Regions from separate parts of the Streptomyces sp. NPDC045287 genome, predicted to be linked through region 3. Evidence: riboswitches for the same ligand, from Rfam matches in the RefSeq annotation. Region 3 holds a riboswitch; each other region holds the start of a gene.
What was found. Region 3 has a riboswitch for cyclic di-AMP ahead of AC07D6_RS12100 (M23 family metallopeptidase). Riboswitches for the same ligand answer to the same signal wherever they lie in the genome.
Positions count from the first base shown of each region.

Region 1: it holds a riboswitch for cyclic di-AMP, as region 3 does, so the genes downstream of both, AC07D6_RS05385 (C40 family peptidase) here and AC07D6_RS12100 (M23 family metallopeptidase) in region 3, are expected to answer to the same signal.
Region 2: it holds a riboswitch for cyclic di-AMP, as region 3 does, so the genes downstream of both, AC07D6_RS03775 (LysM peptidoglycan-binding domain-containing protein) here and AC07D6_RS12100 (M23 family metallopeptidase) in region 3, are expected to answer to the same signal.
Region 4: it holds a riboswitch for cyclic di-AMP, as region 3 does, so the genes downstream of both, AC07D6_RS11650 (M23 family metallopeptidase) here and AC07D6_RS12100 (M23 family metallopeptidase) in region 3, are expected to answer to the same signal.

Region 1 is NZ_JBWKJG010000002.1:507,081-514,184, forward strand. Features, by position in the region: gene AC07D6_RS05370 (aldo/keto reductase) at 1-305, opposite strand, end outside; gene AC07D6_RS05375 (lactonase family protein) at 583-1,629, opposite strand; gene AC07D6_RS05380 (NAD-dependent epimerase/dehydratase family protein) at 1,777-2,769, shown strand; cyclic di-AMP (ydaO/yuaA leader) riboswitch at 3,387-3,548, shown strand; gene AC07D6_RS05385 (C40 family peptidase) at 3,552-4,031, shown strand; gene AC07D6_RS05390 (alpha-amylase) at 4,420-4,737, shown strand; gene AC07D6_RS05395 (L-threonylcarbamoyladenylate synthase) at 4,779-5,399, shown strand; gene AC07D6_RS05400 (cation:proton antiporter) at 5,813-7,104, opposite strand, start outside.
Region 2 is NZ_JBWKJG010000002.1:112,693-119,796, reverse strand. Features, by position in the region: gene AC07D6_RS03785 (sugar phosphate isomerase/epimerase family protein) at 1-727, shown strand, start outside; gene AC07D6_RS03780 (Gfo/Idh/MocA family protein) at 905-1,924, shown strand; gene AC07D6_RS03775 (LysM peptidoglycan-binding domain-containing protein) at 1,985-2,743, opposite strand; cyclic di-AMP (ydaO/yuaA leader) riboswitch at 2,747-2,910, opposite strand; gene AC07D6_RS03770 (vanadium-dependent haloperoxidase) at 3,321-4,643, shown strand; gene AC07D6_RS03765 (FG-GAP repeat domain-containing protein) at 4,726-6,015, opposite strand; gene AC07D6_RS03760 (DUF2267 domain-containing protein) at 6,131-6,529, opposite strand; gene AC07D6_RS03755 (DUF2267 domain-containing protein) at 6,589-6,984, opposite strand; gene AC07D6_RS03750 (Hsp20/alpha crystallin family protein) at 7,054-7,104, opposite strand, start outside.
Region 3 is NZ_JBWKJG010000006.1:19,167-26,270, reverse strand. Features, by position in the region: gene AC07D6_RS12120 (aspartate aminotransferase family protein) at 1-633, shown strand, start outside; gene AC07D6_RS12115 (XRE family transcriptional regulator) at 692-1,303, shown strand; gene AC07D6_RS12110 (DUF6126 family protein) at 1,322-1,477, shown strand; gene AC07D6_RS12105 (tyrosine-protein phosphatase) at 1,498-2,310, opposite strand; cyclic di-AMP (ydaO/yuaA leader) riboswitch at 2,895-3,050, shown strand; gene AC07D6_RS12100 (M23 family metallopeptidase) at 3,055-4,038, shown strand; gene AC07D6_RS12095 (SGNH/GDSL hydrolase family protein) at 4,200-4,976, shown strand; gene AC07D6_RS12090 (TetR/AcrR family transcriptional regulator) at 5,228-5,836, opposite strand; gene AC07D6_RS12085 (MBL fold metallo-hydrolase) at 5,956-7,104, shown strand, end outside.
Region 4 is NZ_JBWKJG010000005.1:300,012-307,115, forward strand. Features, by position in the region: gene AC07D6_RS11635 (bifunctional acetate--CoA ligase family protein/GNAT family N-acetyltransferase) at 1-785, opposite strand, end outside; gene AC07D6_RS11640 (HPr family phosphocarrier protein) at 871-1,152, shown strand; gene AC07D6_RS11645 (GntR family transcriptional regulator) at 1,341-2,018, opposite strand; gene AC07D6_RS11650 (M23 family metallopeptidase) at 2,244-3,014, opposite strand; cyclic di-AMP (ydaO/yuaA leader) riboswitch at 3,028-3,190, opposite strand; gene AC07D6_RS11655 (M16 family metallopeptidase) at 3,391-4,758, opposite strand; gene AC07D6_RS11660 (M16 family metallopeptidase) at 4,785-6,134, opposite strand; gene AC07D6_RS11665 (DNA gyrase/topoisomerase IV subunit A) at 6,322-7,104, shown strand, end outside.

The DNA of each region.
Region 1 (7,104 bases), on a different contig from region 3:
TAGTCGAGGCCGAGCCGCTCCAGGGAGGCGTCGAAGGCGCGGAGCGCCGAATCGTACCCCTGCTCGCTGTTCCACAGCTTCGTGGTGACGAACAGCTCCTCGCGGGGGAGCCCGGACGCCGTGACGGCCTGTCCGGTGCCGCGCTCGTTCTCGTACACGGCGGCGGTGTCGATGCTCCGGTAGCCGGCTTCGAGGGCGGTGCCCACCGCCTTCGCCGCCTCGGCGTCCGGCACCTGCCAGACACCGAAGCCGAGCTGCGGCATGGTGACACCGTTGTTCAGGGTCAGGGAGGGGACCTTGCTCACGAGCGGTCGATCCTTACGTCGTTCGGTAGGTACTCCAGGTATCAACAGTCACACGGCGCGACGGCATTCCCGTGCTTGCACGCGGACCCCCTCGCGCCGCGGGCGCCCCGCACCGACGGGCCTCGGGCCGTCGCGGAGCGTCCTCGATCCCCCTGCCCCGAGTGGCCGCGGCACACACGGCGCGCAGGGGGGCCCGGCCGCCGAGCGAGGCGTCCGGTGCCCGCCCGCTCCCGGGTGGTTCCGCTCGGCCCCGGCCGGCCCGGGGCCCCGGACCGGCTCAGGAGAAGACGACGCACGCGGCGGCGGGCACCTCCACCGAGCCGCAGCGGCGCAGCCGCCCGTCCAGCGGGTCCGCGTCGAACCACGTCACGTCCCCGGACCACTCGTTCGCCACGTACAGCCTGCGCCCCGAGGGGTCGGCGACGAGGTCGCGCGGCCAGCTCCCGCCGCACCCCACGCTCCCCGCGGGCCGCGGCTTCTCCGCCCCGTCCTCCAGGGACAGCGTGACGAGCGTGTCGGAGCCCCGCACCGCCGCCCGGAGGAACCGCCCGTCCGCCGAGACCGCGGGCACCGACGGGTAGGCCCGTACGTCCTCGGGGCCGCCGCCGTCGACCGCGACCTCCGACAGCGGCTCCAGCCACCCGGACGCCGCCTCCCAGCGGCACATGGTCACCTGCGGCTCCAGCTCGTGCAGGACGTACACGACCGCGCCGCCCGGGTGGAACGCCAGGTGCCGGGGTCCCGACCCGACGCGGAGCCCCACCTCCCCGTGCACGCGGAGCGCCCCGCTCTCCGCGTCGAGCGCGCAGACCCGCACCGAGTCGGTCCCCAGGTCCGTGGTGAGCACCCACCGGCCGCTCGGGTCGGGCACCACCTGGTGGGCGTGCGGCCCCTCCTGCCGGTCCCGGTCCGGACCGGAGCCGTGGTGGGAGAGGACGACGGCCGGTCCGGCGATGCCGCCGCCGGCGTCCAGGGGCAGGCTGCTGACGCTCCCGGACCGGTAGTTGGCGGTCAGCAGCCGGCGTCCGGCGACGCTCAGGTGCGTGGGGCCGGAGGCGTCCACCGGGACCGGCCGGCCGAGCGGGGTCAGCTCGGGGCCCGCCGCCCGGAAGGCGGCGACCGCGCCGGATTCCGTCTCGCTCACCGCGTACAGCACCCCGGTGCCCCGGTCGAGCGCGAGCCACGACGGATCGACGAGCGCGTCGGTGGCCGCGACCGGCGTCAGCGCCCCGCTCGCCGGATCCACGGCGGCGACGGTGATGCCGCGCCCGCCGCCCGAGGTGAACGAACCGATGTACGCCCAGGACCCGCCACTCTGCTCCATTTTTGTCCCTTTCGTCGTATTCGTGCCTACGTGGTACGCCAACGACCACCGCCCCGGGGAGTCACCGCCTCCGCCCCGCACGGAACCCGGATGCGCCGACGGCGAACCGCTCTGGCCGCCCGGGCCCCGTACTGCTTGAGTGGCGGAATGGAGATCTTGATATTGGGCGGAACGGCCTGGCTCGGCAGGGAGCTGTCCCGGCAGGCGCTCGGGCGCGGCCACCGGGTGACGTGCCTCGCGCGCGGCGAGAGCGGGCGGGTCGCGGACGGCGCGGCGCTCGTCGCCGCCGACCGCCGCGACCCCGACGCGTACGCGCCGCTGCTCGACCGCGCGTGGGACGCGGTCGTCGAGGTGTCCTGGCAGCCGGGCTTCGTCCGGCGGGCGCTCGCCGCGCTCGCAGGCAGGGCCCGGCACTGGACGTACGTCTCCTCCGTCAGCGCGTACGCCTCCCACGCCGAGATCGGCGCCGACGAGTCCGCGCCGCTCCTCGCCCCGACCGACCGGGACGAGGTCGACCGCTCGGCGTACGGCGGGGCGAAGGCCGCCTGCGAGCAGGCGTCGACGGCCGCCGCGGGCGACCGGCTCCTCATCGCCCGTGCCGGGCTCATCGGCGGCCCGGGCGACCACAGCGGGCGCTCCGGCTACTGGGCGGCCCGCGCCGCACGCGACCCGCGAGGACCGCTGCTGGTCCCGGACACGCCGGACCTGCCGACCCAGACCGTCGACGTACGGGACCTCTCCGCGTGGCTGCTCGACGCCGCCGAGGCGGGCACCACCGGCACGTACGACGCGGTCGGCCCCGTCGTCCCCTTCCGCGAGTGGATCGGGCTGTCCCGCGACGTCGCGGGGCACACGGGCCCGGTCGTCACGGCCGACTCGGCCTGGCTCCTCGCGCACGGCGTGGCCGAGTACATGGGCCCCGAGTCGCTGCCGATGTGGCTGGTCGAGCCCGGCTGTGAGGGCTGGTCAGCCCGGGACGGCTCCGCGGCGCGCGCGGCGGGCCTGCGCCACCGGCCCCGTGCGGAGCTGCTGGCCGACACCCTCCGCTGGGAGCGCGGGCAGGGCCTGGACCGCCCGCGTCGCGCGGGCCTCAGCGCCCGGCGCGAGGACGAACTGCTGGCCGCCCTCGCCCGGACCTGACGTCACCGACCCGTTCGACGGCTCCCCGTGCGGCTCCCGGTCGCCCTCGCTCGGACCTGGCGGCGCCTCGGACGCGCCGAAGCGGCGGAGCCCGGGTGCGGAACACCGTCCCCCCGCGGGGCCCGCCGCGCGCCGGGCGGGCCCCGCGGCCACCGCGTCCGGCCGGGGAGCGGAGAACGGCACGGAGGGCCGCTCCGCCGCCCCCGGAGGGAGGGTTGACCACCCGGTGGCCGGTCACGGCAGGTGCCCGCCCGCCGCGCCCTCCAGCGGCTCGCCCGGGGTGGCGACGGGCTCCCCGGTCGCGGCGGAACGCCCAAGTGGCCGCCGGTGGACCGGACCTGAAGACCGCCCATATCGCGCCGGTGGGACAGGGTCTGGAGGCCGTGGTCCGTGCGCGCGCCCACGCCCCGCGCCGTCCGCCGCACACCCCCCGGACGCGCCCCCGTAACCCCTCGGCAACTCGCCACACATGGATTCCGCCAACGGTGAGGAGTCTCACAAAATGCCGATTCCGTTCGGAAATCCCTCCCTTCATGGGTCAAGATCCCTGTCGACGACAAGCCCTCGCCGCCGTGGCGAGGCGGTCCGGGTGGACGCCGAGTCCTGCCGCCGTCCGGATCTGGTCGACACGAAGTGAATCGGCAGGAGTGGAGGACCCAGCAGTACCGGGACGTGCGCACCACCGGCCGTCCCTTGGGGTGAAGCCGCGTCAGCGGCCGGGCAACTTCGCCTGCCCGAACCCGACAGGTCATCCTTCGCAGGCGGATGACGAAGGGTTGCGCATGTCCGCGCAGAATCACGTTCCGTCCGTGCTGTCCCGAACCGGCACCGTCTCGGCCCTGACCATCGCCGCCCTCGCCGGCACCCTGCTGGCACCGGGCGCCGCCCCCGACGCACAGGCGGCGGGCCCCGCGTACGCGATGAAGGCCCTCAACGTGGCGGCCTCCAAGAAGGGTTCCCCGTACAAGTACGGAGCCGCGGGCCCGTCCCGGTTCGACTGCTCCGGCCTGACGCTGTACGCGTACAAGCAGGCCGGCAAGACCCTGCCGCGCACCGCGCAGCAGCAGTACAACCGCACGCGCCACATCTCGGCCTCCACCCTCCAAAAGGGTGACCTGGTCTTCTTCCACTCCGGCGGCCGCGTCTACCACGTCGGCGTCTACGCCGGGAGCAACCGGATCTGGCACGCCCCGAAGGCGGGTTCGGTGGTGAAGCTGGAGCGGATCTGGACCAAGAAGGTCCTCTACGGCCGGGTGCGCTGACGCCGGCCGTCGGCCCCGCTCCGGACTTCTCGTCACTCCCGTGTGCCGCCGTCCCCGCCTGCCCGGGCGGGGACGGCGGCACACCGCCGGGGGCTCCGCCTCGGCGGGCCCGTCGACCCACCGAGGCGGTGGGGCCCGCGCGCCGGAGCGGCCGGTACGGCGGGCGGGCGCCCGGCGGGCGCGGCCGGAGCGGCGGCCCCGACGGCGAACGCGAAGGCCGCGAGCGTGCGGTGACCCCCGGTCACACGGGCCCGGTCCCCGCCGCCCCGGGATCCGCCGAGGACGTTGCGGCATCGGTTACGAAGCCGCTACACCCCGTTAACTCGGGGGATTTCACAGGCCATAGCCTGAGGGGCGTCACCTCCCCTTCCCGAGAGGAACGAGCTCCATGAAGGCACGTATGGCACGGATGGCCGCGACCGCCGGACTCGGCGCGTTGCTGACGGCGGGCACGGCCCTGGCGCACCCCGCCGCCGCGTCCGTCCCGTCGGCCGACGCGCAGCCGGCACCGTCGTGCGTCACCTACTGGCAGAGCTGGCGCTACGCACAGGTGGCGAACGACTGCACGACCGCCGTGGACGTCAAGGTGGTCTACCAGGACGGCGCGGAGGGGGTCTGCCACACCGCGCAGCCCGCCACGACGACCACGGTCGGCGAGGGCTACACGGGCACGCACGGCCACGTCGACCGCATCGCGCTCTGCTGAGCCTGACCGCCACCCGCCCGACGCCGCGTTAGGCTCGTCGGATGGCGAAGTACTTCGATGTGCACCCCGACGACCCGCAGCGCCGCGTCATCGGCAACGTGGCCGAGATGATCCGCTCCGGCGCCCTCGTCGCATACCCCACGGACTCCTGCTACGCGCTGGGGTGCAAGCTGGGGAACCGCGAGGGCCTGGCGCGGATCCGCAGCATCCGCGACCTGGACGACCGCCACCACTTCACCCTCGTCTGCCAGAACTTCGCCCAGCTCGGCCAGTTCGTGCACATCGACAACGACGTCTTCCGTGCGCTGAAGGCCGCGACCCCCGGGCGCTACACCTTCATCCTCCCCGCGACGAAGGAGGTGCCCCGCCAGTTGCAGCACCCGAAGAAGAAGACCGTCGGGGTGCGCATCCCCGACCACACGGCGACCCAGGCCCTCCTCGCCGACCTGGGCGAACCGCTCGTGTCGAGCACGCTGCTGCTGCCGGGGGAGGAGGAGCCGATGACGCAGGGCTGGGAGATCAAGGACCGGCTCGACCACGTCCTCGACGCCGTCCTCGACTCGGGCGACTGCGGCACGGCGCCGACCACGGTCGTCGACTTCTCCGGCGGCGCACCGGAGATCGTCCGCCGGGGCGCCGGGGACACGTCCCGCTTCGAGTAGCCACCGGCCGGGCGCTTCGCCGGCGGGGAGGCGGACCCGCCCCGGCCGGGCAGGGGGAGCCCTTGCGGAACCCGCGGGGGAGTCCTCGCGGGGTCCGCGGCGGCAGCGGCGCCGCGGGCCTCCTCACCGCCGCGGGCACCCCGACCGCCGCGTCCCCGCTCCCGGGGCCCGGGTGGCCGCGGCGCCGGTCGCGGCGTACCCGCCCTCCCGCGTCGACGCCCCGCGTACCGCACCGCCCCTCCCGTACGGCCCCGCCCCCGACCGCCCACCGGCGGCGGTGGCGCGCCTGGCCGTCGGCGCCCCGTGCCCCACCCGGGCCGTGGCGGTCGCGGCGAGGGCCGCGTGACGGTGCCGTACCGACGCCCCGCCCCGCGGTGGCGCGGTCGCTGACGCCGTTTGGCCCCGATGGGGTGTCAAAGCCGCTCGTGGGCGACGTCGTCGTCGCCGGGCCGCCCGCCGCGGTGCCTGCGCCGGGCCTTGAGCAGCCGCATCCGGTCGAGGCGCGAGATGACGGGCGAGGCGCTGACGCCGTGCACGACGACGGAGGCGAGGACGGTGAAGGTCACGACGGCCCAGAGCTCCCCCGCCGGGACGTGGAAGCCCTCCACGCCGAGGGCGTACGCGAGGTAGAACAGCGACCCGATGCCCCGGATGCCGAAGAACGCGGTCACGGCGCGCTCCCGAGGACCGGCGGCGGTGCCGAGCTGCGCCACCCAGCCGGTCAGGGGCCGGACGGCGAGGAGCAGCAGCAGGCCGACGAGGGCGCCCTGCCAGGTCAGCGGGGCGAGGGCGCCCTGGGCGACGAAGGCGCCGAGCAGGAAGAGCAGCCCGGCGGTCATGAGCCGTTCGACCTGCTCGACGAAGTCGTGCAGCACCGTGTGGTAGCCGTGGGCGCGCTCGGCGGCCCGGATCCGGCACGCGGTGACGAACACGGCGAGGAAGCCGTACCCGTGGGCGAGTTCCGTGACCCCGTACGCGAGGAAGGTGGCGCCCAGGGCGACGAACCCGTCGCGGTGCTCGGACAGCCGCATCGACTCCCAGCCGGTGCGGAAGAACAGCCAGCCGAGCAGCCTGCCCACGGCGAGCCCTGCCAGGACGCCGACGACGCACTTGTAGACCACGTCGCCCAGCAGCCACTGCCCGACCCACGCGCCGGACAGCCCCGTACCGGCCGCCGCGGCCAGCGCCACCGCCGCCATGACGACGGGGAAGGCGAGCCCGTCGTTGATCCCGGCCTCACTGGTCAGGGCGAACCGCACCTCGTCCTCGTCGTGCTCGGACTCGGTGGGCGCGCCGACCCGCACCTCGGAGGCGAGCACCGGGTCGGTGGGCGAGAGCACGGCGGCGAGCAGCAGCGCGGCGGCGGGCGGCCAGTCCAGCAGCCACCAGGCGAGCAGGCCGGTCACCGCGATGGTCAGCGGCATCGTCACGCCCAGCAGTCGCCACGACGCCTGCCACTGCCGCCACCCCACGGGCCGGTTCAGGGCCAGACCGGCACCCATGAGCGAGACGATGACGCACACCTCGGTGAGGTGCTCGACCCAGATCCGGTCGCCCACCGGATCGACCTCGGGCAGCGGCAGCGGCGACGCCTGGAGGACCATCCCGCACAGCAGGAAGACGAGCGGCATGGACAGCGGCCGTCCGGCCACGAGCCGTGGCAGCACGGCGGCGGCGAGCGCACCGGCCCCGAACAACGTGAAGA
Region 2 (7,104 bases), on a different contig from region 3:
GCTCTCCGACGAGACCGCCCGGCGCGGCCTGAAGGTCTCCGCCGGCACGGTCTTCACCTCCCTGCACCGGGGCCCCGCCGTCTGGGACGCGACCTGGGAGCGGGTGAGCCGGGTCGCGGAGCTGACCCGCGCCATGGGCGCGCGGCACCTGGTGGTCATCCCCTCGTTCTGGCGGGACGACAGGACCGCCGAGGTCGTCGAACCGCCCGAGCTGACCGCCGGGCAGTGGGCGGACCTCGCCCGCGGCACGGAGCGGCTGGGCCGCGAGGTGCGGGAGCGGTACGGCCTCGGCATCGTCGTCCACCCGCACGCCGACACGCACCTCGACACGGAGGAGCACGTGGAGCGGTTCCTCGACGCGACCGATCCCGACCTGGTCTCGCTGTGCCTGGACACGGGGCACTACGCGTACTGCGGCGGCGACAGCGTCAAGCTGATCGAGACGTACGGGGAGCGCGTCGGCTACCTGCACCTCAAGCAGGTCGACCCGGCCGTCCTGGCGGAGGTCGTCGAGAACGGCGTCCCGTTCGGGCAGGCCGTGCGGCGCGGGGTGATGTGCGAGCCGCCGTCCGGCGTCCCCGCGCTCGAACCGGTGCTCGCGGCGGCGCAGCGGCTCGGCGTGGACCTGTTCGCCATCGTGGAGCAGGACATGTACCCGTGCCCGCCGGACCGGCCGCTGCCGATCGCGGTGCGCACGCGCCGGTTCCTCCGCTCCTGCGGTGCCTGACCGGCGGGCCTCCGGGGCTTCCCGGTCCCTCCGGACCTGCCGGACCCCGGGGCTCCCGGTCCCTCCGGGCCCTCCAGCCCCCAGGGCCTCCCGGTCCCTCCGGATCCAGGGCCCCCGGTCCCTGTGACCTGCCGGACCTTCCGACCTCCCGGACCTCGGGGAAGGAGACCTTCGACCATGACCCAGCGCGGAACGCTCGGCGTGGCCGTCGTCGGCGCCGGCCGGATGGGCGCCGACCACGTGCGCCGCATCGACCGGGTGATCAGCGGGGCGCGGGTGGCCGCCGTCGCGGACGTGGACGCCGAGCGGGCGAAGGCCGTCGCGGACGGTGTCGACGGCTGCGCGGCGTACACCGACCCGGCCGCCGCGATCGCCGCGCCCGGCGTGGACGCCGTGCTCGTCGCCTCCCCCGGTCCGGCGCACGAGGCGGCGCTGATGGCGGCGCTCCGGCGCGGGCTCCCGGTGCTGTGCGAGAAGCCGCTCACCCCGGACGCGGCGTCCGCGCTGCGGGTGCTGCGGGCGGAGGAGCGGCTGGGCAGGCGGCTGGTCCAGGTGGGTTTCATGCGGCGGTACGACGCCGAGTACCTGCGGCTGAAGGCGCTGCTGGACGGCGGCGGGCTGGGTCGGCCGCTGATGCTGCACCACCGGCACCGCAACGCCTCGTCGCCGCCCTGGTTCACCGGCGAGATGCTCCTCGGCGACTCGGCGGTCCACGAGGTGGACGTCACGCGGTGGCTGCTGGGCCAGGAGATCACGGCGGTGACGGTGATGCGGCCGCGGCCGTCGGGGAACGCCCCCGAGGGCGTCGACGACCCGCAGTTCGCGGTCTTCGAGACGGACGGCGGGGCGCTCGCCGACGTGGAGGTCTACGTCAACTGCCGCTTCGGGTACCAGGTGCAGGCCGAGGCGGTGTGCGAGAACGGCACCGCGCGGATCGGCGACGCGCACGGGATGCTCGTCGCCGCGGGCGGCCGGTGGGGCGGTTCGATCGCGCCGGGGTTCGTGGAGCGGTTCGAGGAGGCGTACGACCGGCAGGTGCGGGCCTGGGTGGACGCCGCCCTGCGCGGTGGGGCCACCGGCCCGAGCTGCTGGGACGGGTACGCGGCGGCGGCCGTCTGCGAGGCGGCCCTCCGGGCGCGGGCCGAGGGCCGCCGGGTGGAGGTCGGCCTGGTGGAGCGGCCGGCCCTCTACCGCTGACGTGCGCGACCGGGCACCCGGCGGGCCGGGGTCCGGCGCGTCGGGTGCCCGGAGGGCGGGTCAGTACGGGCCGTTGACGTTGTCGATGGATCCGTACCGGTCGGCGGCGTAGTTGCACGCGGCGGTGATGTTGGCGACCGGGTCGAACGGGTCCAGGGACGTGCCGGGCACGTGGTAGGCGCTGAACGTGGGGTCGATGACCTGGAGGAGCCCCTTGGAGGGCGTCCCGGCGGCGGCGTTGGAGTCCCAGTTGTTGATGGCGAGCGGATTGCCGGAGGACTCGCGCATGACGTTGCGGTGAATTCCGTCGTAGGTTCCCGGAATTCCGTGCTGGGCCATGATGTCCAGCGATTCCTTGATCCAGCCGTCGAGGTTGTCGGCGTACGTCTTCACCGCGACGGGGGTGACGACGGCGCGGGCCTCGGAGCGGTCGGCGCGGGCCGGTTCGGAACGCTCCGCCGAAGCCGCCGCCGCGGCGCCGACGGTGAGCTTCAGACCGGGCCGGATGTGTGACGGGTCGTCACCGATGGCCTTCTTGTTGTCCTCGTACAGCTTCTTCCAGCCGCCGCTCACGGAATGCTCGCCGGCGATACCGGAAAGGGTGTCGCCGACGGTCACGGTGTACGTCACGGGCTTGGCGGCCTGGACGGCGGCGGCCGGCGCGACGACGGCCACGGCGGGCGCCGCGACCGGTGCGGCGGAGGCGGTGGCGGCGCCGGTCAGGGGCAGGGCGAGGGCGGCCCCGCCGGTACTCGCGACGACGAGCCCGCGGCTGAGGCGGCTGTTCTTGGGGCGACGGTGCTTACCCTGTGCGGGCATGGGGATTTTCCTCTCCGACGCCTGCGAGGTGAGCTGTCGGGTTCGGGCGGGAGATGCCCGGCCGCAGTCTCCCGCGACTTCACCCCTAGCCGCTCCGGACACCGGACCGGCGACTTACCTGGTTCCCCCGCTCCTGCCGAGCGCGCGTGTGTGGGTGCTGGAATCCGGAAGGCGGCAGGATTCGGCGTTCCCTCCGGAATGACGGTGACCGTAAACGAAATCCGCCGGGAGGAACAAGGGCGGGAATTCCGGCCGATGATCCATTGCAGCCCCGTTCGGCGGTGAATTCCGTGCCCCCGCGCGGCGTCCGGGGAATTCCGCCGTCCGCCCGCCGTGACCGACATCACGGTTTTCGCCTCCCGCCCACCCCCTACCACCCCACCACAAAAAGGAGGTAAGTAGTCCATATTAAATTAATACCCTCAAATGGTAATAAGCCGGACATGTACCCCGGATCGGCTCCGTACGGGTGCTTGGAGCACCTGGAACGGCGAGTGCGATTGCGCTTCCCATCCGAACGCCGAAGGTGTGAGTGGCAGATATCGACTGAAAAGGGGTAAAAGTGCATAAGAGATCGATGAGGACGTCACCGCGTCGGACCCTGGCGGCCGCGGCCGTGCTGTTGGGTCTGACGGCGGTCGCGGCGCCGGTCCCCGCGCCTGCGGCACCGGCGCCGCAGGGCGCGTCCTCCGCCTCCGCCCCCGGCTCCGTCATCGCCGACTGGGCGCGACTGACGGCGGAGGTCGTGGACCCCGAGAACCGTCTGATCTCGCCGGAGAAGGCCCTGTGGCACGCCCTCGTCTCGGCGGGCATGTACAACGCGGTGGTCGGGATCGAGGGCCGGTACGAGCCGTACCGCTGGAACGGACGGGCGCCTCGTACGGCGTCGTCCGTGGCCGCCGCCGCGACCGCCGCCCACGACGTGCTGCGGCACTACTTCCCGCAGGCGGCGGCCCGACTGAGGGCCGCCCACGCCGCCTCGCTCGCCGCGGTGCCGGACGGGTGGGCGGAGAAGGCGGGGGTGGCGTTCGGCCACCGCGCGGCCACCCACGTCATCGCGTTGCGGAAGAACGACGGCCACGGCGCCCGGGTCGCCTTCCCGGCCTCCCCCGCCCCCGGGGTGTGGCGCCCCACACCGACGGCGTACCGCCCCTTCGCCACCGCGTGGCTGGCACGGCTGCGCCCACTGCTCATGGACCGGCCCGACCGGTTCCGTCCCGGGCCGCCGCCCGCGCTGCCGTCCGCCCGCTACGCCGCCGACCTGAACGAGGTGAAGGCGTACGGCGCGAAGGACAGCCCGGTGCGGAGCCGGTGGCAGACCGACACCGCGCGGTTCTTCGTCGACCTCGACCTGCAGGGCGCCCTGGCCGACCGCGCCGCGCGGAACGGCCTCGACCTGGTCGACACGGCACGCCTGTTCGCCGCCGTCAACACCGTCCAGATCGACGCGACGATCGCCGCGTGGGACGCCAAGCTGCACTACGGCACCTGGCGGCCCATCACCGCGATCCGCGAGGCCGACCGCGACAACAACCCCCGCACCCAGGCCGACCCGGCGTGGGAGCCGCTCCTGGAGACCCCCTCGCACCCCGACTACCTCAGTGGCCACACCACCACCACCGGCGCCTTGGCCCGGACGTTGACGCTGCTGTCCGGCAGCCCGTTCCTCGACCTGCGCATCACGTCGGCCTTCGCGAAGGAGACCCGGTACTACGCCTCCGCCCACGAGTACAACCGGGACGTCGTGAACGCTCGCACCTGGGCGGGCATCCACACCCGTACGGCGAACACGGTCGGCACGCGGACGGGCGAGCGGGTCGCCGCCTGGGCGCTCGCCCGCCACTTCCGCCCGCTGACCGACCAGCCCGCCGACCGACCGGCCGACCGACCGACCCGCTGACCGGCCGGCCCGCCGACCGACCCGCCGGCCGGCCGGCTGACCGGCCGGCCGCGGGCGGCGGCGCACCGGGCCTGACGATCCGTCAGAGGACGGCGTCGAACCCGTCCCAGTGCTGGGCGACCTGGACGCGCGACCGGAACGGCGCCGCCGCGTTCCCGGTGCCCGTGTACTGCCACAGGACACCGGCCGTGTCGCGGGCGAGCAGCTCCGGGTGGCCGTCCGCCGTGACGTCGCCGTACGCGACGAGCACGTCGTAGATGTTCCAGCCGGTGCCGATCTGGCGGCGGGCCTGGAGCGGGGCGTTGCCGTCGCCGGTGCCCTGGTAGAGCCAGAGCGCGCCGGAGCCGTCGCGGGCGATCAGGTCGGCCTTCCGGTCACCGGTGACGTCGAGGCCACCGGTGAGGGAGGTGTAGATGTTCCAGCCGGTGCCGGCCTGGCGACGGGCCTCGAAGGGCCGCGCCGGGTCGCCCGTGCCCCGGTACAGCCAGAGCACGCCCGACCCGTCCACGGCGAGCAGGTCGTGCCGGCCGTCACCGGTCAGGTCGCCGGCGCCGCGGATCGACCGGTACGCGCCCCAGCCGGAGCCGACCCGCACCGGGGGCTCGAAGGAGGTGCGTCCCCCGCCGGCGAGCCGGTGGTACCAGAGCACGCCGGACGCGTCGCGCGCCACCACGTCGCCGCCGCGGCCGCGGACGTCGATCGGCGCGAGCTTGGTGAGGCGGTCGTACTGGCCCCAGTTCACACCGAGGTCCTTGCCCCACTCGACGTCCAGCGCCGACCCCTCCCCTTCGTAGGAGCCGTACGCGCGCATGTCGCCGCTCCGGTCGCGGGCGAGGACGTCCCAGTCCATCGGCACGGCGCTGACGCCGGCCACGTCGAACCGGCCGGCGGCGGTGGCGTCGGCCGCCCCGGACGCGGGGGCGAAGCGGGCGTCGACGGCGACGTGCCAGGAGGGCACGGAGGCGGACGCGGAGACCCGGTAGGTGAGCGTGTGCCGGCCCGCCGGCAGTTCGCAGCTCACCTTTTCGAGGAGCAGGGCGGACCCGGGGTACGTGCACGGCTGCTCCACGCCGTCCGGGGCGCCGACGGTGAGGCCGATGGACCACTCGTCGCGCATGCCCCAGGGTCGCTGGTCGTCGGCGGTCTGGAAGCCGAGGGTCAGTACGCCGCCCTCCGCCGCGTCGACCGTCACCGTGTGGACGGCCTGACCGCCCGCGGCGACGCCGGGCGTGGTGAGGACGACCGGGCCGTTGGCGCCGTCCGCGGCGTGCGCCGCCGTCCCACTCGCCCCCGCCACTCCCGTGGCCAGCAGCGCCCCGGCCGCTCCCAGGGCGCCCAGCCGGCGCCGCCCTCCGCGCAGGATCTTCCGCATACCGCGGTCCCTCCCCTAATCCTCGTACGTGGTGTACTCGATGCCGTCGACGCGTTCGACGCGGCCGACGTATTTTCGAACACTACCCGCACGGAAAGGGGTGGGTGGCGGGTCGTCAGGCGGCGGGGGCCAGTTCGACCAGGCCGAACAGGAGGGCGTAGCCCCGGGGCAGGCCGGCGAGGATCCGCCGCGTGAGGGCGTCACCCACGTGCGCGCCGACGACGCTCAGGACCGTGGAGGTGGCCCAACGGGCCTCGGCGGGGGTGAGCGGCGCGAGGGCGCGGGCGACGCGCTCGACGAACTCGGGCGCGGCGACGGGCTCCGTGACCGGGATCTGGGCGGCGAGGAGGGCGCCGGCCTCGGCGGGCAGGACCCGTACCAGTTCGCAGCGTTCGTCGCCGATGACGTGGCCGCCCAGCACCGTCAGCACGGCCCGCAGGACGCGTTCCGCCTCCGCGTCGGAGTCGTAGCGGCCGGCGGTGCGGATGCGGTCCACGAGTTCCTGCCACGTCATGCTGGAAAGCCTTTCCTCCCCGGTCGCGCCCGTGGGCGGCCGTGTGTCGTCTGTGGTGGTCAGGCCGCCCGCGGGCGGCCGAAGAGAAGGTCGTACCCCGGAGGGAGCTGGAGCAGGACGCGGCGCATGAGGTCGTCGCCCGCGGCATCGGCGACCACGCTCAGCACGGCGCCGACGTCCCACTTGGCGGTCTCCTCGGTGGCTCCCTCGATCCACGCCGCGGTGGCGCGGACGAACCGCTCCGGGGAGAGGGGCTCGGCGGCCTGGAGGGGGTTGAGCAGGATCAGCTCGAAGGTCTCCGGCAGCCGGGCGGCCAGTTCCGCCCGCACCTCTCCGACGAGGTGCGCGCCGAGCAGCGCCAGGACGACCCTGGCGGCGCGCTCCGCCTCCTGCGGTGACGCGTACTCGCCGCGGTCCTGGACGGCGTCCAGGAACGGCTCCCATCTCATCTGCATCGCGCGTCCTTTCCGGCCTGCGGAGGGCGGATTCCTCCGCCCTCCGTCCGCGCTGCGAGCGGGGTCCGATCAGCCGCCGAGCTCCTTGCGCGAGCCGTCGCCTGCGGCACTGATGGCGAT
Region 3 (7,104 bases):
CAGCACGAGGAGGGCGTCGAACCCGACCTCGTGTGCGTCGCCAAGGCCCTGTCCGGCGGGTACGTGCCGGTCAGCGCCACCCTCGGCAAGGATTGGATCTTCAAGAAGGTCTACTCGTCGATGGACCGCGTCGTCGTCCACTCGGCGAGCTTCGGCGCCAACGCCCAGGCCATGGCCGCCGGCCTGGCCGTCCTCGCCGTGTTGGAGGACGAGGGCCTCGTGGAGAACGCCCGGCGCACCGGCGCCCTGCTGAAGTCCCGGCTCGCGGAGCTCGTCGACCGGTACGAGATGCTCCGCGAGGTGCGCGGGCGCGGCCTGATGATCGGCATCGAGTTCGGCAGGCCCTCGTCGCTGGCCCTGCGCGGCCGCTGGACGATGCTCCAGACGGCCCGCAGGGGGCTCTTCGCGCAGATGGTCGTCGTCCCGCTGCTCCAGCGGCACCGGATCCTCACCCAGGTCTCCGGCGACCGCCTGGAGGTCATCAAACTGATCCCGCCGCTGGTGGTCGGGGAGGAGGACGTCGACCGGTTCGTCACCGCGTTCACCGCGGTGATGGACGAGGCGCACAGCGGCGGTGGACTGATCTGGGACTTCGGGCGCACCCTGGTCAAGCAGGCCGTCGCCAACCGGTGATTTTTGCCCAGGAGGCAAGAAAATTGCCCCCCGGGAAATTTCCTGGCGCAATGGACGCATGACGACCGTCGAAGGCGAGCCGGCCGACGCGCTGCCGGACGTCGCGCCCCAACTGCGCGCCCTGCGCCGCCGCAGGGGCCTGACCCTGGAGGCGGCCGCCCGGCGCGCCGGGCTCTCCCCGGCCCACCTGTCCCGCCTGGAGACCGGCCGCCGCCAGCCGTCGCTGCCGATGCTGCTCGGGCTCGCCCGTACCTACGGTACGACCGTGTCGGAGCTGCTCGGCGAGGCGGCCCACGCCGCGGACCCGGTGGTCCGCGCCGGCCGCGCCGAGCCGGTCGAGGCCGGCGGCTGGACCTACCACCAGGCGGGCGCGGCGAACAGGGCCATGCAGGCGCTGCGCGTGGAGGTCCCGTACACGGGGCTGCGCGACGCGGTCCGCGTCCACCCGGGCGAGGAGTGGCTGTACGTGCTCGCCGGGCGCGTACGGCTGGCGCTCGGCGACGCCGTGCACGTCCTCGACCCGGGCGACAGCGCCCACTTCGACTCGCTCACCCCGCACCGGATCGCCGCGGCCACCCGCGACGGGGCGGAGCTGCTGTTCGTCCACACCCTCCTGCAGAGCTCCGCCGCCGACCTGTGCCTCGGCGGCGGCCCCGCCCAGCGCCACTGAGACGACCGAGAGGTACGCGTGTCCGAGCCGGAGAACCCGAACCCCATCCCCAGCACCCAGGAGCGGTGGATCAACCGCAACCTCGTCATACGGCTGTTCGCCTACCTGGTCGCGGGCCACCTCTTCGCGGCCTTCCTCTACCTGCTCTTCCTGCTCGGCGGCCAGAACCAGTAGCCGCCCGGCCCGCGCGGTCCTCAGACGTCGAGCAGGCGCTCGCGCAGCCGGTCGCGGGTCTCGCCGCTCAGACCGAGCCCCTCGCCGAGGTACCGCTCGGTGGAGCCCCAGGTCTCCTCGATCGTCGCGTACGCCGTGTGCAGGTACTCGGCGCGCGCGTCGAACAGCGGGCCGAGCAGCTCCATCACCTCCGGGGACATCCCGGCGGGCGACGAGTCGCTGCGGCGGACCTTGTACCGGCGGTGCGGGTCGTTCGACTTCAGGTAGTCCGCCTCGATCGCCTCGCGCTCCACGCCGACCGCCAGCAGCACCACCGCCACGGACAGACCCGCGCGGTCCTTGCCCGCCGCGCAGTGCATCAGCGCGGGCACGCTGTCCGCGGCGAGGGCGTGCAGGACCCGGCTGTGCTCCGCGGTGCGCTCGACGACGATGCCGCGGTAGGCGGCCCGCATCCGCGCCGCCGCCTTGCCGTCCCCGAGCAGGTCCCGCAACTGGTCCAGGTCGCCGTTGCGGACCATCCCCCAGAACTCGGCGCCGTCGGCCGGGTCCGTCAGCGGGATGTTGACGTTACGCACCCCGGGCAGCTCCACGTCCGGGCCCTCCAGCGCCTGATCGGCGGCGTTGCGGAAGTCGAAGACGGTGTGCAGCCCGAGCGACGTCAGGAACGCCGCGTCCTCCTCGGTGGCGTGCGCGAGGTGCCCGCTGCGGAACAGCACCCCGGGCCGCACCCGGCGCCCGTCCACGGTCGGCAGCCCGCCCACGTCACGGAAGTTGCGGACGCCGGTCAGCTCCGGCTCGGCGGTCGACGGGAAGGACGGCAGCTGCTGCGTCACGGGAGCTCCTCCGTGTCTGGCGTCGGCGACGGCCGCCGACGAGGTAGCGGTCCGACGATACGACATCGCTTCCCCGGGCAAGGATCCGCCGCGTGCCGGCCCTTCGCGTCGCCGCGGGGTGGGTGCGGCGCACCGTCCCGCCGGTGGCGCGCGGGTGGCGGGACGCCCTGCTCCCCACCGTGGCCGCGTCCTGTTCCGGCGTGGTTCGCCCAGGGGAGCCAGGCGGCTTCGGCGCGATGATCGTCCGCTTGTGTCGCTGTTGATCCGATGATCACGTAAGAGAGATTCTGTCGCTTCTGTCCGTATTGATGGAGTACGTCATAACGCGCCCTGGAAACAAGGGGGATGGGCTCCACCGCGTGAGCAGCGTCATAAAGGTGACGGATCGTATCCGGTGGCGCCGCCTGGAATCCCCGCGCCGCACGGGAATTCATGATCCGTAATCCACGGAGGGTGACCGGAATTCCCCGAAGAATTCCCCGGCGTGAATGAGCGGGGGCAACCATCCGCTTGTTCCCGTCGTCCCCACTCGTTTACGGTCCCGTTCCAGCCGGGCGGATCGCCGAATCCTGCCGCCGCCCCGGAATTCGCACCCACCCACGTGTGGCAGGAGCGGGGGAACCAGGTAGGCCGCCGTACGGGAATTCCCGTACGGCTCGGGGTGAAGTCGCGCCACCCGCGCGGCCGGGCAGCTCCAGCCCGAACCCGACAGCTCACCTCGCAGGCGCCGGAGAGGAATTCGCCATGCCCGCCAAGGGTAAGCACCGCCGTATCAAGTCCAGCCCGCTCACGCGCGGTTTCGTCGCCGCCGGAACGGGTGGTGCCGCCATCGCCCTCCCGCTCCTCGGTGCGACCGGCGCGCACGCCGCCGCCCCCGCCGCGGCCCCGGCCGCCGCCCCCGCGCAGACGGCCGCCGTCGCGTCCGCCGCCGGGACCGCCAAGCCCGCGCCGCGCGTCTACACCGTCGTCGCCGGCGACTACCTGGCGAAGATCGCCCACAACAAGAACGTCGAGGGCGGCTGGAAGAAGCTGTACGCCGACAACCGCGAGGCCATCGGCGACGACCCGGCGCTCATCCACCCGGGCCTGAAGCTCACCCTCGGCGCCAAGGCCGACGACTCCCGCGGCGAGCGCGCCTCCCGGTCCGCCGCCAAGACCCAGGCCCCCGCCGAGGTCCAGGCCCCCGCCGAGGCGAAGCCCGCGGCCGACACCCCGGCCGAGGCCGAGACCCAGGCCCCGGCCGAGACCCAGGCCCCGGCCGAGACCCAGGCCCCGGCCGAGACCCAGGCCCCGGCCGAGACCCAGACGCCCGCGCAGAGCGGCTCCGGCTTCACCGCCCCGGTCTCCGCCGGCATCACCACCCCGTACCGCGCCTCCGGCTCCATGTGGTCCTCCGGCTACCACACGGGCGTCGACTTCGCCGCCTCCTCCGGCAGCACCGTCAAGGCCGTCGGCCCGGGCACCGTCGTCTCCGCCGGCTGGAGCGGCGCGTACGGCAACGAGGTCGTCATCAAGCACGAGGACGGCAACTACTCGCAGTACGCCCACCTGTCCTCCCTCTCCGTCTCCGCCGGCCAGACCGTCGGCGGCGGGCAGCAGATCGGCCTGTCCGGTTCCACCGGCAACTCGACCGGCCCGCACCTGCACTTCGAGATCCGCACCAGCCCCAGCTACGGCTCGGACGTCGACCCGCTGGCCTACCTCCGGAGCCACGGCGTCAGCATCTGAACCTGACGCGCGCGTCACCGCGAACCGCCGCCGCCCGGCACCCCGCGAGGGTGCCGGGCAGCGGCGCGGTGGCGGAGATCACGCCCCGTCAACCCCTCCTTACGGTCGCGTAGGTCACATCCCACGGTGGATGATGTGCTGCCGTGGCAGACGATTCGACGATGGGGGAGAACGACGTGATCGGGTCGTACACGGCGATCGGCGACAGCTTCACCGAGGGTGTGGGGGACCCGGGCCCGGACGGGCGGTTCCTCGGCTGGGCCGACCGCCTCGCGGTCCTGCTCGCCGACCGGCTCCCGGAGGGCCGGGAGTTCCGGTACGCCAACCTCGCCGTGCGCGGCAGGCTCCTCGACCAGATCGTGGAGGAGCAGGTGCCCCGAGCCAAGGAGCTCCTCCCCGACCTGGTGACCTTCTGCGCCGGCGGCAACGACATCATCCGGCCCGGCAGCGACCCCGACGACGTGGCCGCGCGCTTCGAACGCGCGGTCGCGGACCTGACCTCCGTCATCGGCACGGTCGTGGTGACCACCGGATTCGACACGCGCGGCGTCCCGGTCCTGCGCCGCCTGCGCGGCAGGATCGCCACGTACAACAGCCACGTCCGGGCCATCGCCGACCGGTACGGCTGCCCGGTCCTGGACCTGTGGTCGCTCAGGACCGTCCAGGACCGCCGCGCCTGGGACGCGGACCGGCTCCACCTGTCGCCCGAGGGGCACACGCGGGTCGCGCTGCGAGCCGCCCAGCTCCTCGGCCTCGACGTGCCGGCCGACCCCGACCAGCCGTGGCCGCCGCTCCCGCCGCGCGGCACCCTGGAGGAGCGGCGCGACGACATCCAGTGGGCCCGCGAGTACCTCGTCCCCTGGATCGGCCGCCGTCTGCGCGGCGAGAGCTCCGGCGACCGGATCTCGGCCAAGCGCCCGGACCTGCTGCCGCTGTAGCGGACGCTCCGGTACGGCGAGCGGGGCGCGGGCGCCGGCCACGCGCGCGTACGGGGCGGTCCGCTCAGGGGGGAGGCCGGTGCCGGCCCCGATCGGCCGGCCACGCGCGCGTACGGGGCGGTCCGGCCCCGGCCCCACCGCCGGCCACGCGCGCAGGGGGGCGGCTCCGCCTCCGCGCGCGCCGCGGTCGCCGTACGGGCCGACCCGGCCGGTTCGCCGGGAACCCGCCTCCACGCGTGCGCCCCGGCCGCTCAGGCCCCGCCCTCCCCGGTCCCGCCCAGCTCCCGCTCCAGGGCCTCGTCCGCCCAGCGCAGCACCGTCGTACGACTCAACGACCCCCGGTACGCCGTCATCCGGACGCCCAGCCCGTCGAGGAGCGCCGTCAGCCGCCCGGCCGCGCCCTCCGGGTCGGGGCACCGGAACTCGCCCGCCGCCGCTCCCTGCGCGAACACCTCCGCCAGCGCGGCCCTCCACTGCCGGTCGAGCCGCGCCGCGACCTCCCGCAGCGCGCGTTCCCGCGGAGCCGCCGCCCAGCACTCGATCCACAGCCGCCATCCCCGGGTCCGCCGGCCCGGCACGTACCAGCGCACGGCCGCCCGCAGCCGCCGGGCCGCCGGGGCCCGCCGGTCCAGGACGCGGCGCAGCTCCGCCAAGTCCCCCTCCGCCGCGTGGGCGAACGCCGCCGCGACCAGCTTCTCCTTCGTCGAGAAGTGGTACAGGACCAGCGCCCCGCTCACCCCGAGCGCCGCCGCCACGTCCGCGACCCGCACCGCCGCCATGCCGCGCGCCTCGATCTGGGCGACGGTCGCCCGCAGCAGCTCCTCGCGCCGCTCGGCCGCCGACAGCCGCACCCTCGTCACGTCATCCGCCCGTCCTCCGCCCTTCGCACGCGACAGTATCCCGGACGCCCGCCCACCGCCCCGCAGCCCTGTCGTACCGTCCGCTCATAATGGAAGGACCCGAGCCCCCTGGAGGTGCTGTGTCCGGCGACGACGCTCTCGGACGGCTGCGCGCCCGGTTCCTCTCCCTGCGGCCGGCCGCCTTCGGCGCGGACGCCACCGGGGACCGGCTGGAACGGATCCGCCGCTCGCCGAACTTCGCGGACGGCGCCTTCCGCAACCCCGGCGCCACCCGGCACAGGCCCTCCGGCTCGGCCGCCGAGTTCGCGAAGACGTACTTCCGCAAGGAGGAACGCGTCCGCCGCGCCCCCGCCCGCCCCGTGCCCCTCCACCCGACCACGGCCGCCGACCTGGCCCGGCCCCCGGCCTCCGGGCTGCGCCTGACCTGGATGGGGCACTCCAGCGTGTTCGCCGAGATCGACGGCCTGCGCGTCCTGTTCGACCCGGTCTGGGGCGACCGCTGCTCGCCCTTCTCCTTCGCCGGGCCCAAGCGGCTGCACCCGGTGCCGCTGCCGCTCGCCGCGCTGGGACCGGTCGACGTCGTCGTGATCTCCCACGACCACTACGACCACCTCGACCTGCCCACGATCCGCGCCCTGGCCGGGACGGACACGCTCTTCGCCGTCCCGCTCGGCGTCGGCGCCCACCTGGAGCGCTGGGGCGTGGCCCCCTCCCGGCTGCGCGAGCTGGACTGGGACGAGTCGACGCGGATCCGCGACGTGCGGCTCACGGCCACCCCGGCCCGCCACTTCTGCGGCCGCGGCCTGCGCAACCGGCAGCACACGCTCTGGGCGTCCTGGGTCGTCGCCGGCCCGGAGCACCGCGTCTACCACAGCGGCGACACGGGCTACTTCCCCGGCTTCCACGACATCGGCGCGACGCACGGCCCGTTCGACGCCACCATGATCCAGATCGGCGCGTACTCGGACTTCTGGCCCGACATCCACATGACGCCGGCCGAGGGCCTGCGCGCCCACCTCGACCTCCAGGGCGGCCGGCCCTCCGGCGTGATGCTGCCCATCCACTGGGCCACGTTCAACCTCGCCCCGCACCCCTGGGCCGAACCGGGGGAGTGGACGGTCGCGGCAGCAGCCGCCGTGGGGCAGGCGGTCGCCCTGCCCGTCCCCGGTCAGCCCTTCGAGCCTGCCGGCGACCTCCCCGCGCACCTCTGGTGGCGGGACGCGTCCCCGTCACCGCCCCGCAGGTGGCCCGTCCCGGAGACCGCTCCG
Region 4 (7,104 bases), on a different contig from region 3:
CCGTCCAGGGCGGCCGGCCCTGCGGGGAGCGCGCGGTTCACGGCGTACACGGGGCCGGTGAACCCGGCGTCGACGAGGTTGCGCAGGACGGTGCGGCCGACGCCGCCGGGGGCGCGGCCCGCGCCGACGACGGCGACGGAGCCGGGGGCGAGGAGGCGCTGCACGGACCGTGCCTCGGCGCGCTGCTCGCGGGCGCGCTGGACGGCGAGGGAGCGGTCGGTGGGCTCCAGGTCGAGGTGGAGGCGGACGGCGCCGTCCTCGAAGCTGCGCTTCTGGGTGTACCCGGCGTCCGTGAACACCTTGATCATCTTGGTGTTGGCGGGCAGCACCTCCGCGGCGAACCGCCTGATGCCGCGTTCGCGGGCGACGGCGGCGATGTGCTCCAGCAGGGCGGAGGCGACGCCGCGGCCCTGGTGGGCGTCCTGGACGAGGAAGGCGACCTCGGCCTCGTCGGCGGGGGCGGCGGCGGGGCGGCCCGCGGCGTCGATCCGGTCGTAGCGGACCGTCGCGATGAACTCGCCGCCGACGGTCGCGGCCAGGCCCACCCGGTCCACGTAGTCGTGGTGGGTGAAGTGGTGCACGTCCTTGGCGGAGAGCCGGGGGTAAGGTGCGAAGAACCGGTAGTACTTCGACTCATCCGAGACCTGCTCGTAGAAGCTGACCAGGCGCTCGGCGTCGTCCGCGGTGATCGGTCTGATCCGCGCGGTGCCGCCGTCGCGCAGCACCACGTCGGCCTCCCAGTGGTCGGGGTACGCGTGCGCCGACTGATCGGACGGGTTCAGCATGGGCCAAGGGTACGGCGCCGTTCCGGCACTCCGCCGGACATGAGAGACTGGTCTAGACAACCACTAGCACTTGAAGGGCAACACCATGGCTGAGCGCCGCGTCAACGTCGGTTGGGCCGAGGGCCTGCACGCCCGCCCCGCCTCCATCTTCGTCCGTGCCGCCACGGCCTCCGGCGTCCCCGTGACCATCGCCAAGGCCGGCGGCACCCCGGTCAACGCCGCGTCGATGCTCGCGGTGCTCGGCCTGGGCGCGCAGGGCGGCGAGGAGATCGTCCTCGCCTCCGACGCCGAGGGCGCGGACGCGGCGCTGGACCGTCTGGCGAAGCTGGTCGCCGAGGGTCTTGAGGAGCTTCCCGAGACCGTCTGACGACGACCGGCAGCACCACGGAGCCGCACCGCCCGGAATTCGGGGGTGCGGCTCTCCTTCTTCCGGGACGCGCCGGATTTCCGGTTCCCGCCGGTCTCGTGGATTCCCCGATTTTCCGGGCAGTGCTTTTCGCGGGCAGCCGAAAAGGACCCCGTCATTTCTCCCTTCCTTTGTATACGGTCCCGCTGTTAATTCCGCGCTCCGGCGGTGTTTACGGGAGGTTGCGAACCCCTCACGCGGCCCGTGCGGCGCAGCCGGTGGGTGCCGCGCCACCGCTCGACGTGCTGGGCGGTGAGCATCCGGGCCCGCTCCGCGTCGCTCCGGGCGACGGCGTCGACGATCGCGCCGCGCTCCGCCCACGCCTCGGCCGGCCTGGCCGGCTCCTCGACCGCGTACATCCAGGCGGTCTTGTGGCGCAGCTGGGTGAGCAGCGAGGTCAGGCCGGGGCTGGCCGACGCCTGGGCGAGCGTCTCGTGGAACCAGTCGCCCAGCGGGCGCAGGTCCTCCCCCTGGCCGCGGCGAGCCCCCTCCCGACCCAGGCGGACGAGGCCGCGCAGCACCTTGAGGTGGGCCTCGGTGCGGCGCTGGGCGGCGCGGGCGGCGCCCAGCGGCTCCAGCAGCGTGCGCATCTCCAGCAGGTCGGCGGCGTCCTGCTCGGTCGGCTCCGCCACGCAGGCGCCGACGTGGCGGCGCGAGACGACGAAGCCCTCCGACTCCAGGGTCCGCAGCGCCTCGCGGACGGGGACGCGGGAGACGCCGTAGCGGCGGGCGAGCTGCTCCTCGGCGAGGCGGCTGCCGCGCGGCAGCACCCCGGAGACGATGTCCGCCCGGATCGCCGTACACACCGAGTGCGCGGGAATGCGCATACCGAACCTCCGAATCGCTCCGCCCACCGTTTAATCCGCGCGACACCCAATAGTTCGACGCTGTTCGGTGACTCTATTGCAACGAAGGGCATTTTCCGATCCCGGGCCGTAATCCATGGTGAATTTTTGGCCGGGGCGGTGGACTGCGGGCGGCGGAGAGGCGGAGGGGCGACGCGAAGGCCCCGGCTCGGTGACCGAGCCGGGGCCTTCGCGGAGCGGGGCGGGTCAGACGTCGACGCCGCGCGCCCGGAGGTAGGAGACCGGGTCGACGTCGGAGCCGTACTCGGCGGAGGTGCGGGCCTCGAAGTGGAGGTGGGGGCCCGTGGAGTTGCCGGTCGAGCCGGAGATGCCGATCTGCTGGCCCGGCATGACCGTCTGGCCGACCGCGACGCCGATCGAGGCGAGGTGGCCGTACTGCGTGTAGGTGCCGTCGTGCATCCGGATCACCACGTTGTTGCCGTACGCGCCGCCCCAGCCGGCCTCGACGACCGTGCCGAGGCCCACGGAGACGACGGCGGAGCCGTACGGGGCGTGGAAGTCGACGCCCGAGTGGCTGCCGGAGGACCACAGCGAGCCGCCCGCCCGGTAGGGGGTGGAGACGTACGAGCCGGCCACGGGGAGCTGGAAGGAGTTGAGGCGCTTGCGCTCGGCCTCGCGGGAGGCGCGCTCCTGGGCCTCGCGGGCGGCCTGGACCCGGGCCTCGGCCTGGCGTTCGGCCGCCGCTTCGGCCTGCGCCTGGCGCTCGGCCACCTCGGCGGCCAGCTCCTGGGCGGCGGCCTGGTCCTCGACCTCGTCGGCCAGCTCGTAGCCGGCGATGGCCTGGTTGAGGCCGGTGTCCTCCAGGGAGGCGCGCTCCGCGTCCGCGGCGAACGCCGGGGAGGCGAGGGTTCCGATGACGCCGGAGGTGGCGAGGGCGGCGGCGCCGGCGACGTGGGCGCTCCTGCGGCTCACTCGGCTCGGGGCACGGTGCTTCCCGGTGGAACGGGTGAACGCCATGAAGGGAACGTGTCCTTTCCTTCCCTCTCGCCTACCGGGTTAGCTGACGGGTTCGGAGCAGGAAGGTCTCCTACGGACCCCTCCGCGCGGTGGCGAAGGCGTCCGATTCACCCCAGGGGACATGGGTCCCCGGCTCCCCGGGCTCACGCCCGACGGGGATTCGGCGATCGCTGCCCGGTGCCGCGGGTGCGGCGGGTACGGGGGGCGGACAGCGCCTAAGACGCTATGCGGCTGATCTTTCAATCACCAAACAGACACGCTTTTTTGTAGCGCACGCCACAGAACAGACACCCAACCTCTCCAACAAAACGGACATAAGTCCGAGCGAGAACGGAACCCCGCCGTCCGGGTGGACGACGGGGTTCCGCCTCGTCAATCAGCCGGTGACGACGGTCACTTCGCCGATGCCCAGCGCCTCCACCGGCGCCTTGATCTGCGCCGCGTCCCCGACGAGGACGGTGACGAGGCGGTCCGGCGGGAAGGCGCTGACGACGGCCGCCGTCGCCTCCACCGTGCCCGTCGCGTCCAGGAGCCGGTACAGCCGTGCCTGGAAGTCGTCCGGCAGGTGCTGCTCGACCTGGTCGGCGAGGGTGCCGGCGACGGACGCCGCCGTCTCGTACTTGAGCGGGGCCACGCCCACCAGGTTGTGCACGGCGGCGTCGCGCTCGGCGTCGGTGAGCCCCTCCGCCGCGAGGGTGCGCAGCACCTTCCACAGGTCGTCCAGCGCCGGGCCGGTGTTGGGCGTGTCGACGGAGCCGCTGATGGCGAGCATCGCCGCGCCCGTGCCGTCCGGCAGGGACCGCAGGACCTGCCCGAAGGCCCGCACGCCGTACGTGTAGCCCTTCTCCTCGCGCAGGACGCGGTCCAGGCGGGAGGTGAGCGTGCCGCCCAGGCAGTACGTGCCGACGACCTGCGCGGGCCACACGCTGTCGTGCCGGTCGGGACCGACGCGGCCGATGAGGAGCTGCGTCTGCACGGCGCCCGGCCGGTCCACGATGACGACGCGACCGGTGTCGTCGGCGGTGACGGGCGACGCCGTGCGCGGGCGGGGCGCGCCGCCCGTCCACGCGCCGAGCGTGTCGTCGAGGAGCGCGTCCAGGTCGATGCCGGTCAGGTCGCCGACGACGACCGCGGTGGCCGACGCGGGGCGGACGTGGGCCTCGTAGAAGGCCCGTACGGCCGCGGAGTCGATCCGGGCGACGGTCTCCTCCGTGCCCTGGCGGGGCCGGGACATGCGCGAGGAGGCCGGGAACAGCTCGGCGGAGAGCTGCTTGGCGGCGCGGCGGGCGGGGTTGGCCGTCTCGTGCGGGATCTCGTCGAGGCGGTTGCGGACGAGGCGGTCGATCTCGTCGTCCGCGAAGGCCGGCGCCCGCAGCGCGTCGGAGAGGAGCCCGAGGGCCTTGTGCAGCCGGGAGGCCGGCACCTCCAGGGAGACCCGCACGGCGGGGTGGTCCGCGTGCGCGTCCAGGGTGGCGCCGCACCGCTCCAGCTCGGCGGCGAACTCCTCGGCGGTGTGTTTGTCCGTGCCCTCCGACAGGGCGCGCGCCATGATGGTGGCGACGCCGTCGAGGCCCTCCGGCTCGGCGTCCAGCGGGGCGTCGAGGACGATCTCGACGGCGACGACCTGCTGGCCGGGGCGGTGGCAGCGCAGCACCGTCAGGCCGTTGCCCAGCTCGCCCCGCTCGGGAGCGGGGAAGGCCCACACGCGGGGCGTGCCCGGCTTCGGCCGCGGGTGGAACTCCATGGTCGTCAGAGACACGGCAGCGTCGCTCACTGGTCCGCCCCCTCTTCCTCGTCGCTGTCGGTCCGGTCGCCGTCGTCGGCCTTGGTGGGTTCGTAGACGAGGACCGCGCGGTTGTCCGGGCGCAGCCGCTCTGCCGCGACCTCGCGCACCTCGTCGGCGGTGACGTCCAGGACCCGCTGGACGGCCGTGAGGGCGAGCTGCGGGTCGCCGAACAGGACGGCGAACCGGCACAGCTCGTCGGCGCGGCCCGCGACCGTGCCCAGCCGGTCCAGCCACTCGCGCTCCAGTTGGGCCTGGGCGCGCTCCATCTCCTCGGCGGTGGGCCCCTCGGCGGCGAACCGGGCCAGCTCCTCGTCGACGGCGGCCTCGATGTCCGGCACCTCGACCCCGGCGGAGGTCTTCACGTCCAGCCACCCCATCGAGGGCGCGCCGGCCAGCCGCAGCATCCCGAAGCCGGCGGCCACGGCGGTGCGGTCGCGCCGGACCAGCCGGTTGTGCAGCCGGGACGACTCGCCGCCGCCGAGGACGGTGAGGGCGATGTCGGCGGCGTCGCACGCGCGCGTGCCGTCGGCCGGGAGGCGGTAGGCGGCCATCAGGGCGCGGGCCGGGACGTCCTCCTCGACGACCTCGCGGAGCTGCTCGCCGATGACGTCCGGGAGCGTCCCGTCGCGCGGCGCGGGCTTGCCGTCGTGGGACGGGATGGAGCCGAAGTACTTCTCGACCCAGGCGAGCGTCTGCTCGGGGTCGATGTCGCCGACGACGGACAGGACGGCGTTGTTCGGCGCGTAGTACGTGCGGAAGAAGTCCCGGGCGTCCTCCAGCGTGGCCGCGTCCAGGTCCGCCATGGAACCGATCGGCGTGTGGTGGTAGGGGTGCCCGTCCGGGAAGACGAGGGCGGTCAGCTTCTCGAACGCCGTGCCGTACGGCACGTTGTCGTAGCGCTGGCGGCGCTCGTTCTTGACGACGTCCCGCTGGTTCTCCATCGACTCGTCGTCGAGGGCGGCGAGGAGGGATCCCATGCGGTCGGCCTCCAGCCAGAGGGCGAGCTCCAGCTGGTGGGCGGGCATGGTCTCGAAGTAGTTGGTGCGCTCGAAGCTCGTGGTGCCGTTGAGGGAGCCGCCGGCACCCTGCACCAGCTCGAAGTGGCCGTTGCCCCGGACCTGCTGGGAGCCCTGGAACATCAGGTGCTCGAAGAGGTGGGCGAGGCCGGTGCGGCCCTTGACCTCGTGGCGGGAGCCGACGTCGTACCAGAGGCACACCGCGGCGACCGGGGTCAGGTGGTCCTCCGAGAGCACCACGCGCAGGCCGTTGGCCAGCCGGTGCTCGGTCGCTGTCAGGCCGCCGGAGCCGGCCTGGGCTGTGGCCGTGTGACCCATGGGCATGTACGTCCCTTCGATCGCGTCATGGAAAAGTCCTGCCACTGTATGCAAGCGCACCGGCGCCCTGCGAAGTTCCCGGCAAGCTGCGGCGTCCCTCTTCCGGGTCGCGGTCGGTCCTGTCAGTGGGACGGTCCACAATGGTCGGCGTCAGATCAACCTTGTTGGTGAAGGAGCCGCAGCAGCGATGGCCCGCCGCAGCACGAAGACCCCGCCGCCCGACGACTTCGAGGAGCGGATCCTCGACATCGACGTCGTCGACGAGATGCAGGGCTCCTTCCTCGAGTACGCGTACTCGGTGATCTACTCCCGAGCCCTGCCCGACGCGCGGGACGGCATGAAACCGGTGCACCGCCGGATCGTGTACCAGATGAACGAGATGGGCCTGCGCCCCGAGCGCGGGTTCGTGAAGTGCGCCCGCGTCGTCGGCGAGGTGATGGGCAAGCTCCACCCGCACGGCGACGCGTCGATCTACGACGCGCTGGTGCGCATGGCGCAGCCCTTCTCGATGCGCCTGCCGCTGGTCGACGGCCACGGCAACTTCGGCTCGCTGGGCAACGACGACCCGCCGGCCGCCATGCGGTACACGGAGTGCCGGATGGCCGACGCGACGTCCCTGATGACGGAGTCGATCGACGAGGACACCGTCGACTTCGTGCCGAACTACGACGGGCAGGAGCGCGAGCCGGCCGCCCTCCCGGCCGCCTTCCCGAACCTGCTGGTCAACGGCGCGTCGGGCATCGCGGTCGGTATGGCCACCAACATGCCCCCGCACAACCTGGGCGAGGTCGTCGCGGCCGCCCGGCACCTGATCAGGCACCCGGGCGCCGACCTCGAGACGCTCATGCGGTTCGTCCCCGGCCCGGACCTGCCGACCGGCGGCCGGATCGTCGGCCTGTCCGGCATCAGGGACGCGTACGAGTCCGGCCGCGGCACGTTCAAGATCCGCGCGACGGTGGCGGTGGAGAAC